2 regions of the Faecalibacterium sp. BIOML-A1 genome follow, and region 1 is predicted to be linked to the other one. Evidence: a T-box and tRNA genes for the amino acid it is inferred to sense, from the RefSeq annotation. Region 1 holds a T-box; the other holds one or more tRNA genes.
What was found. A T-box is a leader RNA that pairs with one kind of tRNA and senses whether it is charged. The one in region 1 lies ahead of pheS (phenylalanine--tRNA ligase subunit alpha), so its partner is inferred to be a tRNA-Phe.
Positions count from the first base shown of each region.

Region 2: it encodes a tRNA-Phe, which carries the amino acid that the T-box ahead of pheS (phenylalanine--tRNA ligase subunit alpha) is inferred to sense. The anticodon was not compared.

Region 1 is NZ_WKZJ01000008.1:119,098-124,147, forward strand. It holds gene GKG36_RS10070 (glucosyltransferase domain-containing protein) at 1-691, shown strand, start outside; gene GKG36_RS10075 (glucosyltransferase domain-containing protein) at 813-2,408, shown strand; T-box leader at 2,531-2,769, shown strand; gene pheS (phenylalanine--tRNA ligase subunit alpha) at 2,849-3,871, shown strand; gene pheT (phenylalanine--tRNA ligase subunit beta) at 3,890-5,050, shown strand, end outside.
Region 2 is NZ_WKZJ01000016.1:33,144-38,193, forward strand. It holds gene GKG36_RS13380 (DNA gyrase subunit A) at 1-424, opposite strand, end outside; gene GKG36_RS13385 (toprim domain-containing protein) at 717-2,708, opposite strand; tRNA gene GKG36_RS13390 (tRNA-Phe) at 3,063-3,138, shown strand; tRNA gene GKG36_RS13395 (tRNA-Gly) at 3,169-3,244, shown strand; tRNA gene GKG36_RS13400 (tRNA-Asp) at 3,274-3,350, shown strand; tRNA gene GKG36_RS13405 (tRNA-Gly) at 3,437-3,512, shown strand; tRNA gene GKG36_RS13410 (tRNA-Cys) at 3,541-3,615, shown strand; gene GKG36_RS13415 (GNAT family N-acetyltransferase) at 3,997-4,479, opposite strand; gene recG (ATP-dependent DNA helicase RecG) at 4,630-5,050, shown strand, end outside.

The DNA of each region.
Region 1 (5,050 bases):
GGAAAACACTTTCTATGGCACAGCAGCGCTGCTGGTGCTGCCCATGATGTGCACGGTATTTATGGTGGCAACCTCGCAGGCGTTGTTTTATATTCCCATGTCCGGAGGTCTGGCCTTGTTCCTGCCGGTCTGTTTCTGGCTATTGGACAGCAGCCGGGAGGGAAAAACAGCCTGTGATGCGTTCCGCAAATGCTGGAATAAAGCAGAAAAAGCACTGATCCTGCTTACGGCGGCTGCTGTCGTTTACGGGAGCGTATTCATGTCGGCGGTCGATCAGCAGGCGATGTATGAGGGACGCAAGGCAACAAAACAAATCGCGGACCTTGTGGCCGGTGAGCTGGTGGCAGAGGGCTATTATGATTTGCCGGAAAAACTGCCAGTGATGCTGGTAGGCCGCCCCAGTGCAAGCCCACTGTTCCGGACACACATCATCTATTGGGATGCGAACGACTACGCACAGGTGGGCCTTTTCGAAAAAGAAAATGCCGCCACAATGCGCTACTCATGGAATGCGGTGTTTCGTGACCTCACACCGATGCAGCTGGAGCTGTGCAGTGATGAGGTATATGACGAACTGATCCGGACAGAAGAAATCAAACGAATGCCGACATTCCCTGAGAAAGGCTCCATGCAGGAAATGGACGGCGTATATGTGATCAAAATTTCAGAGGATTATCTGATCGATGAATAACAAATGAGCCTGAGAACATAAAACGGGACAGATGGAGAAAATAACGATGAAAGAAAAAATCGATGTACAGAAACCGGACGACCTTGGGCTGGATATATCGGATCTAAGATATTTTCTGGTGATGCTGCTGTTTTCGGCGGTAGTGTTTTTCCTGCTGATCAGCCAGCGGCTGACCAATACATTTGACGGATTGTGGAACAATACATGGTTCTTCGGCGGCTATTGGCAGGTAGTCACGGGCCGATGGCTCTGGCCGGTGATCGATGCGCTGCGGTTTGGCATCCAGACGGAACCTTTCAATTCATTGCTGACGCTTTCCATGTCGGCGCTGGCGGTTACCCTGCTTCGGAAGTTTTTTACAGAGAAGGATTCTGTCGTGACCTATCTGGCGGGTATGGCTGTTCTGGCCAGCACGGTCACTGGAATACAGCTGTCATATCGGTTTCAGTCGCCGGTGTTTGGCTGCTCATTTTTGTTTTCTGTTCTGGCGGCAGAGCGTGTGGTTCGTGCCGCAGATTTTAGAAAAGCGGTCGTACAGGGAGCACTGCTTCTGGTCATGAGCCTTGCGTGCTATCAGACGAGCCTTGATAACTTTTGTCTGCTCCTGCTGACATATCTTCTGCTGCTTCTGTTCCGCAATGTGGACAGAGAAAAGGTCCATGCCAACATTGGAAGAAGTCTTTGCAGCGCAGCTGCAGGAATGGTTTTGTATTTCCTGCTCACAAAGCTGATCGTATGGGCATGTGGATGGCAGATGGCAAGTTATAATGGAGGAGCGGATGTTTCGGTACTTTCTATACTGAAAAATCTGCCCAATGCCATTGCAGAGACCTACCAACTGTTTGGAGCTTACTTTTTTCAGAATTACTATCGGCATAACATTCTGCAGCCGGTGGGCTTTTTTGTTTTGGTATTTCTGGCGCTGAGCAGCGGACTGCTGAACCGCTTCAGAAAAATGCTTCACCGGAAAAATTGGGAATATATCCTTCTGGGAGTGGCAGCGCTGATCGTTTTGCCCATCATGTGCAATGCCATCATGCTGATCACAAGCGAGGCGGTCTGGCTTTTGCAGATGGGCGAAGGATTGAATCTGTTCGTGCCGGTATGTCTGCTGCTGCTTGAAGGGACGCGCACAAATCAGCCTATGGTAAAAAAGTATGTACGTGCTGCCCGGACAGGGGCTGTAGTACTTGCGGTTTTGGTCGTCTATGGCAATGTCTGCTCTGCCGTGATCGATCAGGAAGCTATGTATGAGGGAAGAAAAACACTCAAGAGCATGTCGGATCACATTGCGGACGACCTGATGAGCAGCGGATATTTTGACGATAACGAGCAGCTGCCGGTACTGTTTGTGGGCAGACCCAGCTCGAACTCCAGTTTTATGAAGAGGGAGTATTACCTCTATGCAAATCCGTATGCGCAGATGGGCCGCTTCTGGCTGAACGATTACTCGGCCAGAGCGTCTTGGAAAGCGGTTTTCAGGGATATTACTCCGGCAAAACTCAAGCATTGCTCGGTGGAACAGTACGGGGAACTGTACAGCAGAACAGAGCTGGAACAGATGCCAGTCTATCCGCAGGAAGGATATATCCAGCAGATCGACGGTGTGGTCGTGGTAAAAATTTCAGATGATTACAAAGTTGATAAAGAGTTTGCGCCACTAATCGACCTGGGAGAATTGTTTCAGCTCATAATGGATGACATAAACGATTCATAATGGTTGCGGCTTTGTGAAAAAACCTCCACTGAACGCGATTTTTGCGGAAAGTAACTGCACAGCCCTTGCAAACTGTCCCGAAATGTGGTAACATAACTCTTGGTTATAAAACCTGAATACTCCCAAACGCAGCGACGGAGAGAGTAGGTCTGTACCGCACGGCAAAGAGAGAAGCTTCACCGGCTGAGAGGGCTTCCGTGTGCGGGCTGGCTGAAGTTCGCTCCTGAGCGGTCTGTGCGAAACAGCAGTAGTACAGAACGGCCACGCCCCGTTACGGCGTTCTGAGAGCCGCCCGGCATCTGTGCACGGGTGGAAACCGGGTGGTACCGCGGAGCTAAGAATCAACAGCTTCGTCCCTTTTGCCTGAGAAATCGGGCAGGGGACGGAGCTTTTTTGTTGCACTCCGCTCATCAACACGAAGAATAAAGGAGAGAACATCCATGCAAGCAATGATCGACGAGCTGGCAAAACAGGCCGCTGAAAGCCTTGGTCAGGTGTCCGGCAAGGAAACGCTGGCCTCCTTCTGGCAGGAGTACCTCAGCAAAAACGGCAAGATCCCTGCCCTGATGAAGAACCTGCGCACCGTTGCGCCGGAAGAGCGCCCCGCTATGGGCAAGATCATCAATGAACTCAAGGCAAAGGTTCAGGCAGATTACGACGCTGCTGCAGAACAGGTGAAGCAGGCAGAGCTTGCTGCCCGCAATGCTGCGGAGACGGTGGATATCACGCTGCCCGCCAAGACCCGCTCTGTGGGCGGTCTGCACCCGCTGACCCTGATCACCAACCAGATCATCGACGTGTTCTCCGGCATGGGCTTTTCGGTGGGTACCTTCCCGGAGATCGAGGACGATGACCACAACTTTACCCGCCTGAACGTGCCCAAGGATCACCCGGCACGCGACATGCAGGACACCTTCTACCTGTCGGAGGAGTTCCTGCTGCGTACCCAGACTTCCGGCGGCCAGATCCGCACCATGGACGTTCAGAAGCCGCCCATCAAGATCCTGATGCCCGGCCGTGTGTTCCGTTCCGACTCGGACGCTACCCACAGCCCCATGTTCCACCAGATGGAAGGTCTGGTGGTGGATAAGGGCATCACGCTGGGCGACCTGCAGGGCGCACTGAACACCTTCGTGCAGAAGCTGTTCGGCGCTGACACCCGCACCCGCCTGCGTCCCTCCTACTTCCCGTTCACCGAGCCCAGCGTGGAGGTGGACGTGAGCTGCTTCGAGTGCCACGGTAAGGGATGCCCGCTGTGCAAGCACACCGGTTGGATCGAGGTGCTGGGCGGCGGTGTCGTCAACCGCAAGGTGCTGGAGAACTGCAATATCGACCCGGACGAGTATTCCGGCTTCGCCTTCGGCATCGGCATCGAGCGTATCGCCATGTTGAAGTATGGCATCAACAACATCGGCCTGATGTTCGAGAACAACCTGCAGTTCCTCAAGCAGTTCCACGAATAAGAGGGGAGAGAAGAGACAATGAAAGTACCTTTCAGCTGGTTAAAAGAATTTGTAGATATCGACGTTACTGCGCAGGAACTGGAGGAAAAGCTCTTCTCCTGCGGCTTTGAGGTCGAAGAGCTGATCCCGCTGGATGCCGGCATCAGCAAGGTGGTCGTCGGCAAGATCGTGGAGATGGAAAAGCAGGAGGGCACCCACCTGACCAAGTGTGTGGTGGACTGCGGAGACTACGGCCACGACATCCGCATCAGCACCGGTGCCGCCAACATGAAGCTGGGCGACTGCGTGCCCGCGGCTCTGGATGGCTCCACCCTGCCCGGCGGCATCAAGATCAAGGCCCGCAAGATGCAGGGCGTGGAGTCCAACGGTATGCTGTGCTCCGGCGAAGAGCTGGGCCTGAACGATGACCTGTTCCCGGGCTCTGAGGTCTACGGCCTGCTCATTCTGCCCGAGGACTCTGTCCCCGGCACCGATATTGCGCCGGTGGTGGGTCTGGACGACTATATCTTTGATATCTCCATCACCGCCAACCGCCCGGACTGCCAGTCCGTTCTGGGCATCGCCCGCGAGGTGGCTGCCGTTCTGGGCAAGCCCCTGCACATGCCCGCAATGGACTACAAGGCCGTCTGCGAGCCGGATGCGCCCATCACCGTCAAGGTGGAGGCTCCGGACCTGTGCCCCCGCTATATGGCACACTATGTGCGCAACATCCGCATGAGCGAGTCTCCCCGCTGGATGAAGCGCCATCTGGCTCTGTGCGGCCTGCGCTCCATCAGCAACGTGGTGGATATCACCAACCACACCCTGCTGGAAATGGGTCAGCCCATGCACGCCTTTGACCTGAACAAGGTCGCCGGCCGCACCATCGATGTGCGCCGCGCCCATGCGGGCGAAAAGATCGTCACGCTGGATGAGAAGGAGTTCACTCTGAACCCCAACAATCTGGTCATCTGCGATGCCGAAAAGCCGGTGGCACTTGCCGGCATCATGGGCGGCGCAAACTCCGGCATGGATGAGAACACCACCAGCCTGCTGTTTGAGTGTGCCACCTTTGCCCGCGACTGCGTGCGCAAGACCAGCCGCGCTCTGGGCCAGAACAGCGACTCCTCCGCCCGCTACGAGAAGGGTGTGGACCGCCACTCTCCTGAACTGGGCCTTGCCCGTGCCCTGCACCTGATC
Region 2 (5,050 bases), on a different contig from region 1:
GGGCAGCAGCGCAGGACATATCCCGGCTGTAGGCCTTGCCGAAGTTGCCCTTGCTGTCCACAAAGGGCACCAGCAGGCTCTCGTTGCCGCGGCCCATGCGCACCATGGTGTCGTAGATGGCGGCATCGCCGTGGGGGTTCAGGTGCATGGTGCTGCCCACGATGTTGGCAGACTTGGTGCGTGCGCCCTTGAGCAGGCCCATCTCGTACATGGTGTACAGCAGCTTGCGGTGCGCCGGTTTGAAGCCGTCGATCTCTGGCAGCGCGCGGCTGACGATGACGCTCATGGCGTAGGGCATATAGTTGGTTTCCAGCGTGCGGGTGATGGGATCCTCCAGCACACTGCCGGCATTTAAAATTTCAACGCCGTCGCCCAGCTGCGGGCGCACCGGCTTGAGTGTTTTCTTGGTCGATTTTCTAGGCATCTTCTAACCTCTTGACGATTTTAAATGGGCGCCGCTCTCGCTCTGCCCATATTCAGCGGAAAATATTTTTTATTTTTGCAGTTCAGGATGGCCTGCGGGCCATCCTGAGCTGCTCTTTCACAGATGGAGCCGTTCCGGTTTTCTGCATTTTTCCCTTAAAATGCCGTGACCCGTTGGGGCCTTCTTCGTGAAAACGTGATTTGGAGCAGCCCGCAGGCTGTGACAAATCACCAAATTAAAATAACGTTACCTCTGTCATTGCCAGAGCGCAAGCGGAGGCAATTTAAAATCATCAGCTCACATCCAGATCGTCCAGATATTCTGCGCCGTGCTGCGCAATGTGTTCCTTGCGGCCTGCAAGGTTATCACCCAGCAGGATATCGAACACCTGCGCGGTCTGCACCACATCAGTGGGCATCACCTTGATCAGACGGCGGCTCTCCGGGTTCATGGTGGTCAGCCACATCATCTCAGGGTCGTTCTCACCCAGACCTTTGGAGCGCTGGATGGTGTATTTTTTCTCGCCGATCTCTTCCAGAAACGCTGTCTTTTCCGGCTCGGTGTAGGCGAAATAAGTTCGGTCTTTCGTTGTAATTTCATACAACGGCGACTCTGCGATATACACATAGCCCTTCTCGATCAGGGTCGGGGTCAGGCGGTAGAGCATGGTGAGCACCAGCGTGCGGATTTGGTAGCCGTCCACATCGGCATCGGTACAAATGACGATTTTATTGAACCGCAGATTATCGAGATTGAAGGTGGCCAGCTCCTTGTTGTGTTTGCCGCCCAGTTCCACGCCGCAGCCCATCACCTTGATGAGATCCACGATGACATCCGATTTAAAGATGCGGGCATAGTCGGCCTTCAGGCAGTTCAAAATTTTGCCGCGGATGGGCATGATGGCCTGATATTCACTGTCGCGGCTGGACTTGACCGCACCCATAGCGGAATCGCCCTCCACGATATACAGCTCGCGGCGGGATGCATCCTTGGTGCGGCAGTCCACGAATTTCTGCACCCGGTTGGCAAGGTCGATTTGGGTGGACAGGGTTTTTTTGATGCTCTGGCGCGTTTTTTCCGCATGCTCACGGCTCTGCTTGTTCACCAGCACCTGCTGGCAGATCTTCTGGGCCTCGTCCGGCTTTTCCAGAAAATACACTTCCAGATAATGCTTGAGGAAGTCGGTCATAGCCTGCGAGACGAATTTGTTGGTGATGGCCTTTTTGGTCTGGTTCTCGTAGCTGGTGCGGGTGGAAAAACTGGACGAGACATACACCAAGCAGTCCTGCACATCCTGAAAGCTAATGGCGCTCTCACCTTTTTTATAGAGGTTCTTTTCCTTCAGGTACTTGTTGATCTGATAGACAAAGGCGGTGCGCACCGCGTGCTCCGGGCTGCCGCCGTGCTCCAGCCAGGAAGAGTTGTGGTAATATTCCAGCATCTGCACCTTATTGGAGAAGCAGAACGCCGCGCTCATGCGCACCTTGTAATCCGGCTGGTCCTCGCGGTCCCGGCCCACAGCCTCACTCTCGCAGCTGAACACCGGGGTCAGGGTATCCTCCCCTGCCACCTCGGCCACATAGTCCGCGATGCCGTGCTCATAGCACCAGCTCTCGTACCACGCCTTGCCAGTGGCAGGGTCTTTCTCCTTTTCATCGGTGAAGTTCAGGGTCAGGCCTGCGTTGACCACCGCTTGACGGCGCAGGGTATCCTTATAGTAGCTGCCAGGCACATCGATGTCGGTGAACACCTCGTCGTCCGGCTTCCAGTGAATGATGCTGCCGGTGCGGCGGCCCTTGTAGGCTTCCTTCTGCAGGCCGCCCACATTCTCGCCCTTTTTAAAATCAAGGTGATAGTGGTATCCGTCACGGTAGATATCGGCGGTCATCCATGCAGAAGCATACTGGGTAGCGCACAGGCCCAGACCGTTCAAGCCAAGGCTGAACTCGTAGTTATCCTCACCCTCGCCATACTTGCCGCCTGCATACATCTCGCAGAACAACAGCTCCCAATTGTAGCGCCCCTCGCCGTTGTTCCAGTCCACGGGCATACCGCGGCCAAAGTCCTCAACGATAACGCTGCCATCCTTACAGCGGGTCACGTTGATGGTATCGCCGTGGCCGTCGCGGGCTTCGTCGATGGAGTTGGAGACGATCTCAAAGATGGAGTGGGCGCAGCCCTCCACGCCGTCTGAGCCAAAGATAACGGCCGGGCGCTTACGCACACGGTCGGCACCCTTCAAAGAAGTAATGCTCTCGTTGCCATATTCCTGTTTTTTTGCCATGCTGCTCCTCCCGGCCCGGCCTTTCTTGCAAAAAAGCGGGCCGTCTGTAGTCAAATCATAAAACGCCACTGCCCTTTTTTACTATAATATAGGTATATGCAGAGAAAAAGGGCAAAAGTGCCTGAATTATTTTATTTTCATTAAACCATAGGTTGTTGAATTTGTCAATTTCTGTTTGGCGCGCCCGCACACAGCACGTCCTGTGCCGGATGTGCCGAAAGCAGGTTGAAAAAGTCATTCTTATTTTACGCGCTGGAGCGACCAAAATCAAGAAAGTTTCAATTTTCTGAAAAAAATTTGGATTTACCCCTTTACAAAATCGAAATTTCAGGTATAATAATCATCGTCCGGTGCGCCTCTGTAGCTCAGTCGGTAGAGCAGGGGACTGAAAATCCCCGTGTCATTGGTTCGATTCCGATCGGAGGCACCAGCTAAGGAAATCCAGCAGGGTTTCCAATATGCGGCCGTAGCTCATCTGGTAGAGCGCCACCTTGCCAAGGTGGAGGTAGCGAGTTCGAGCCTCGTCGGCCGCTCCATAACGGAGCAGCAACGGTTGCTCCAATATGGCCCGGTAGCTCAGTTGGTTAGAGCACCAGCCTGTCACGCTGGGGGTCGTCGGTTCGAGCCCGATCCGGGTCGCCACCAAGAAAGCGCAAGCTTTCACCTACTTTGAAACTTGTTTTCAGGGCATCAGAAATGATGGGTGCAAGGTAAAATGCACCGAATATGCGGCCGTAGCTCATCTGGTAGAGCGCCACCTTGCCAAGGTGGAGGTAGCGAGTTCGAGCCTCGTCGGCCGCTCCAACAGGAGTGGAATCCCACTCCTAAATATGGTGACGTGGCCAAGTGGTAAGGCAAGGGTCTGCAAAACCCTCATCCACCAGTTCAAATCTGGTCGTCACCTCCAAAAGAATCCCGGGAACTTCGGTTCCCGGGATTTTTTGTTTTTGCGCTGTTCCCTATCAGCCTCCTCGCCCTCTCCGTCACCTACGGTGACAGACTCCCCCTTTTGTCACCTGCGGTGACATCTTCCCCCGGAGCGGGGGAAGTCTTTCCTCAAAGGGAGAGCCTCTGGCGAAACCGGTCACTTTGCAGCTAAGCCGAAAAGTCTGCCGCAGTGCCGCACTTTCGCAGAAAGCGGCACTGCAAATGCCGTCTACCTTTACGCCCCCTCCAGTGAAAATGCAATGCCGGAGCTTCCGCGGACGCTCCGGCATTGCTCTCTTAAAAATTATTCTTCCGCTGAATACGGCCGGAGCAAGGCGTAGGCCATTCCAGATCGTCCCCCTCAGAACTTCAGCCGCATCTGGTACCACACCACGCCCCCGTGGGTGGAGCCGGAAACGCCCTCGTTCACAAAGCCGAACTTTGCATAGTAGTGCACCAGGGCCTCCTTGCAGGTCAGTACCAGCCCCTTCCGGCCTTGGGCCCGGGCGTCGGCAATGGCCTGCTGCAGCAGCTGCCCGGCGTACCCCTGTCTGCGGCAGGCCGGGATGGTGTTTACCCCAAAGATCATCTGCCAGGCACCATTCTCCCGGTGGAGGGAGGCGTCGGCGTACATCTCATCGGTCAGGTCCGGCCAGTCGGTGCAAAAGCCGTCCACAAAGGCCAGCAGCCTTTCCCCCTCCCACAGCAGCCAAAAATGATCGCCGTACTGCTGCAGCCGCCCGGCAAACTCCTCTGCCGTAGCCGCCTCTGCCGCCGGGAAGCAGGCCGCCTCCACCGCTGCAATGGCCTCCAAGTCCTTTAAGGTCCCCTTACGGATCTCCATAAATATTCTCCCCTCTTTTTCTTCCGAGTGTACCACAGTTCCTGCCCAAAGGCAAAGGTCCTGCCGGTTTTTCCTTTTTGGGCCATTTGCATCCGCTGCCGCTCCGTGTTACAATGGCTATATTGCATCCAGGAAAGGAGCTGACACGCCATGCCCGCCGAAAACCATACCACCCTCACCCCGGATACGCCGGTGCGCTACCTGAAGGGCGTTGGCCCCAAGACCGCTGAGCGGTTCGAGAAGCTGGGCATCGTGACGCTGGCCGACCTGCTGTGCCACTACCCGCGCAGATATATCGACTTCACCAAACCCTATTCCATCGCCGAAGCGCCCACCGATGTGGAGTGCGTCGTCAGGGCCGAGGTGTTCGCCAAACCCGGCGGGCGTATCCTGCCGGGCGGGCGGCGGATGGAGCGCATCACTGCGGGGGACGATGTGTCCAGTCTGGAGATCACATGGTTCAATAATCCGTATGCCGCCCAGAAGCTGCAGCTGGGGCAGGAATACTATTTTCAAGGCATCGTTACCGGCGGGATGCTGCGCCGCCAGATGGTCAACCCGCAGGTGCGCA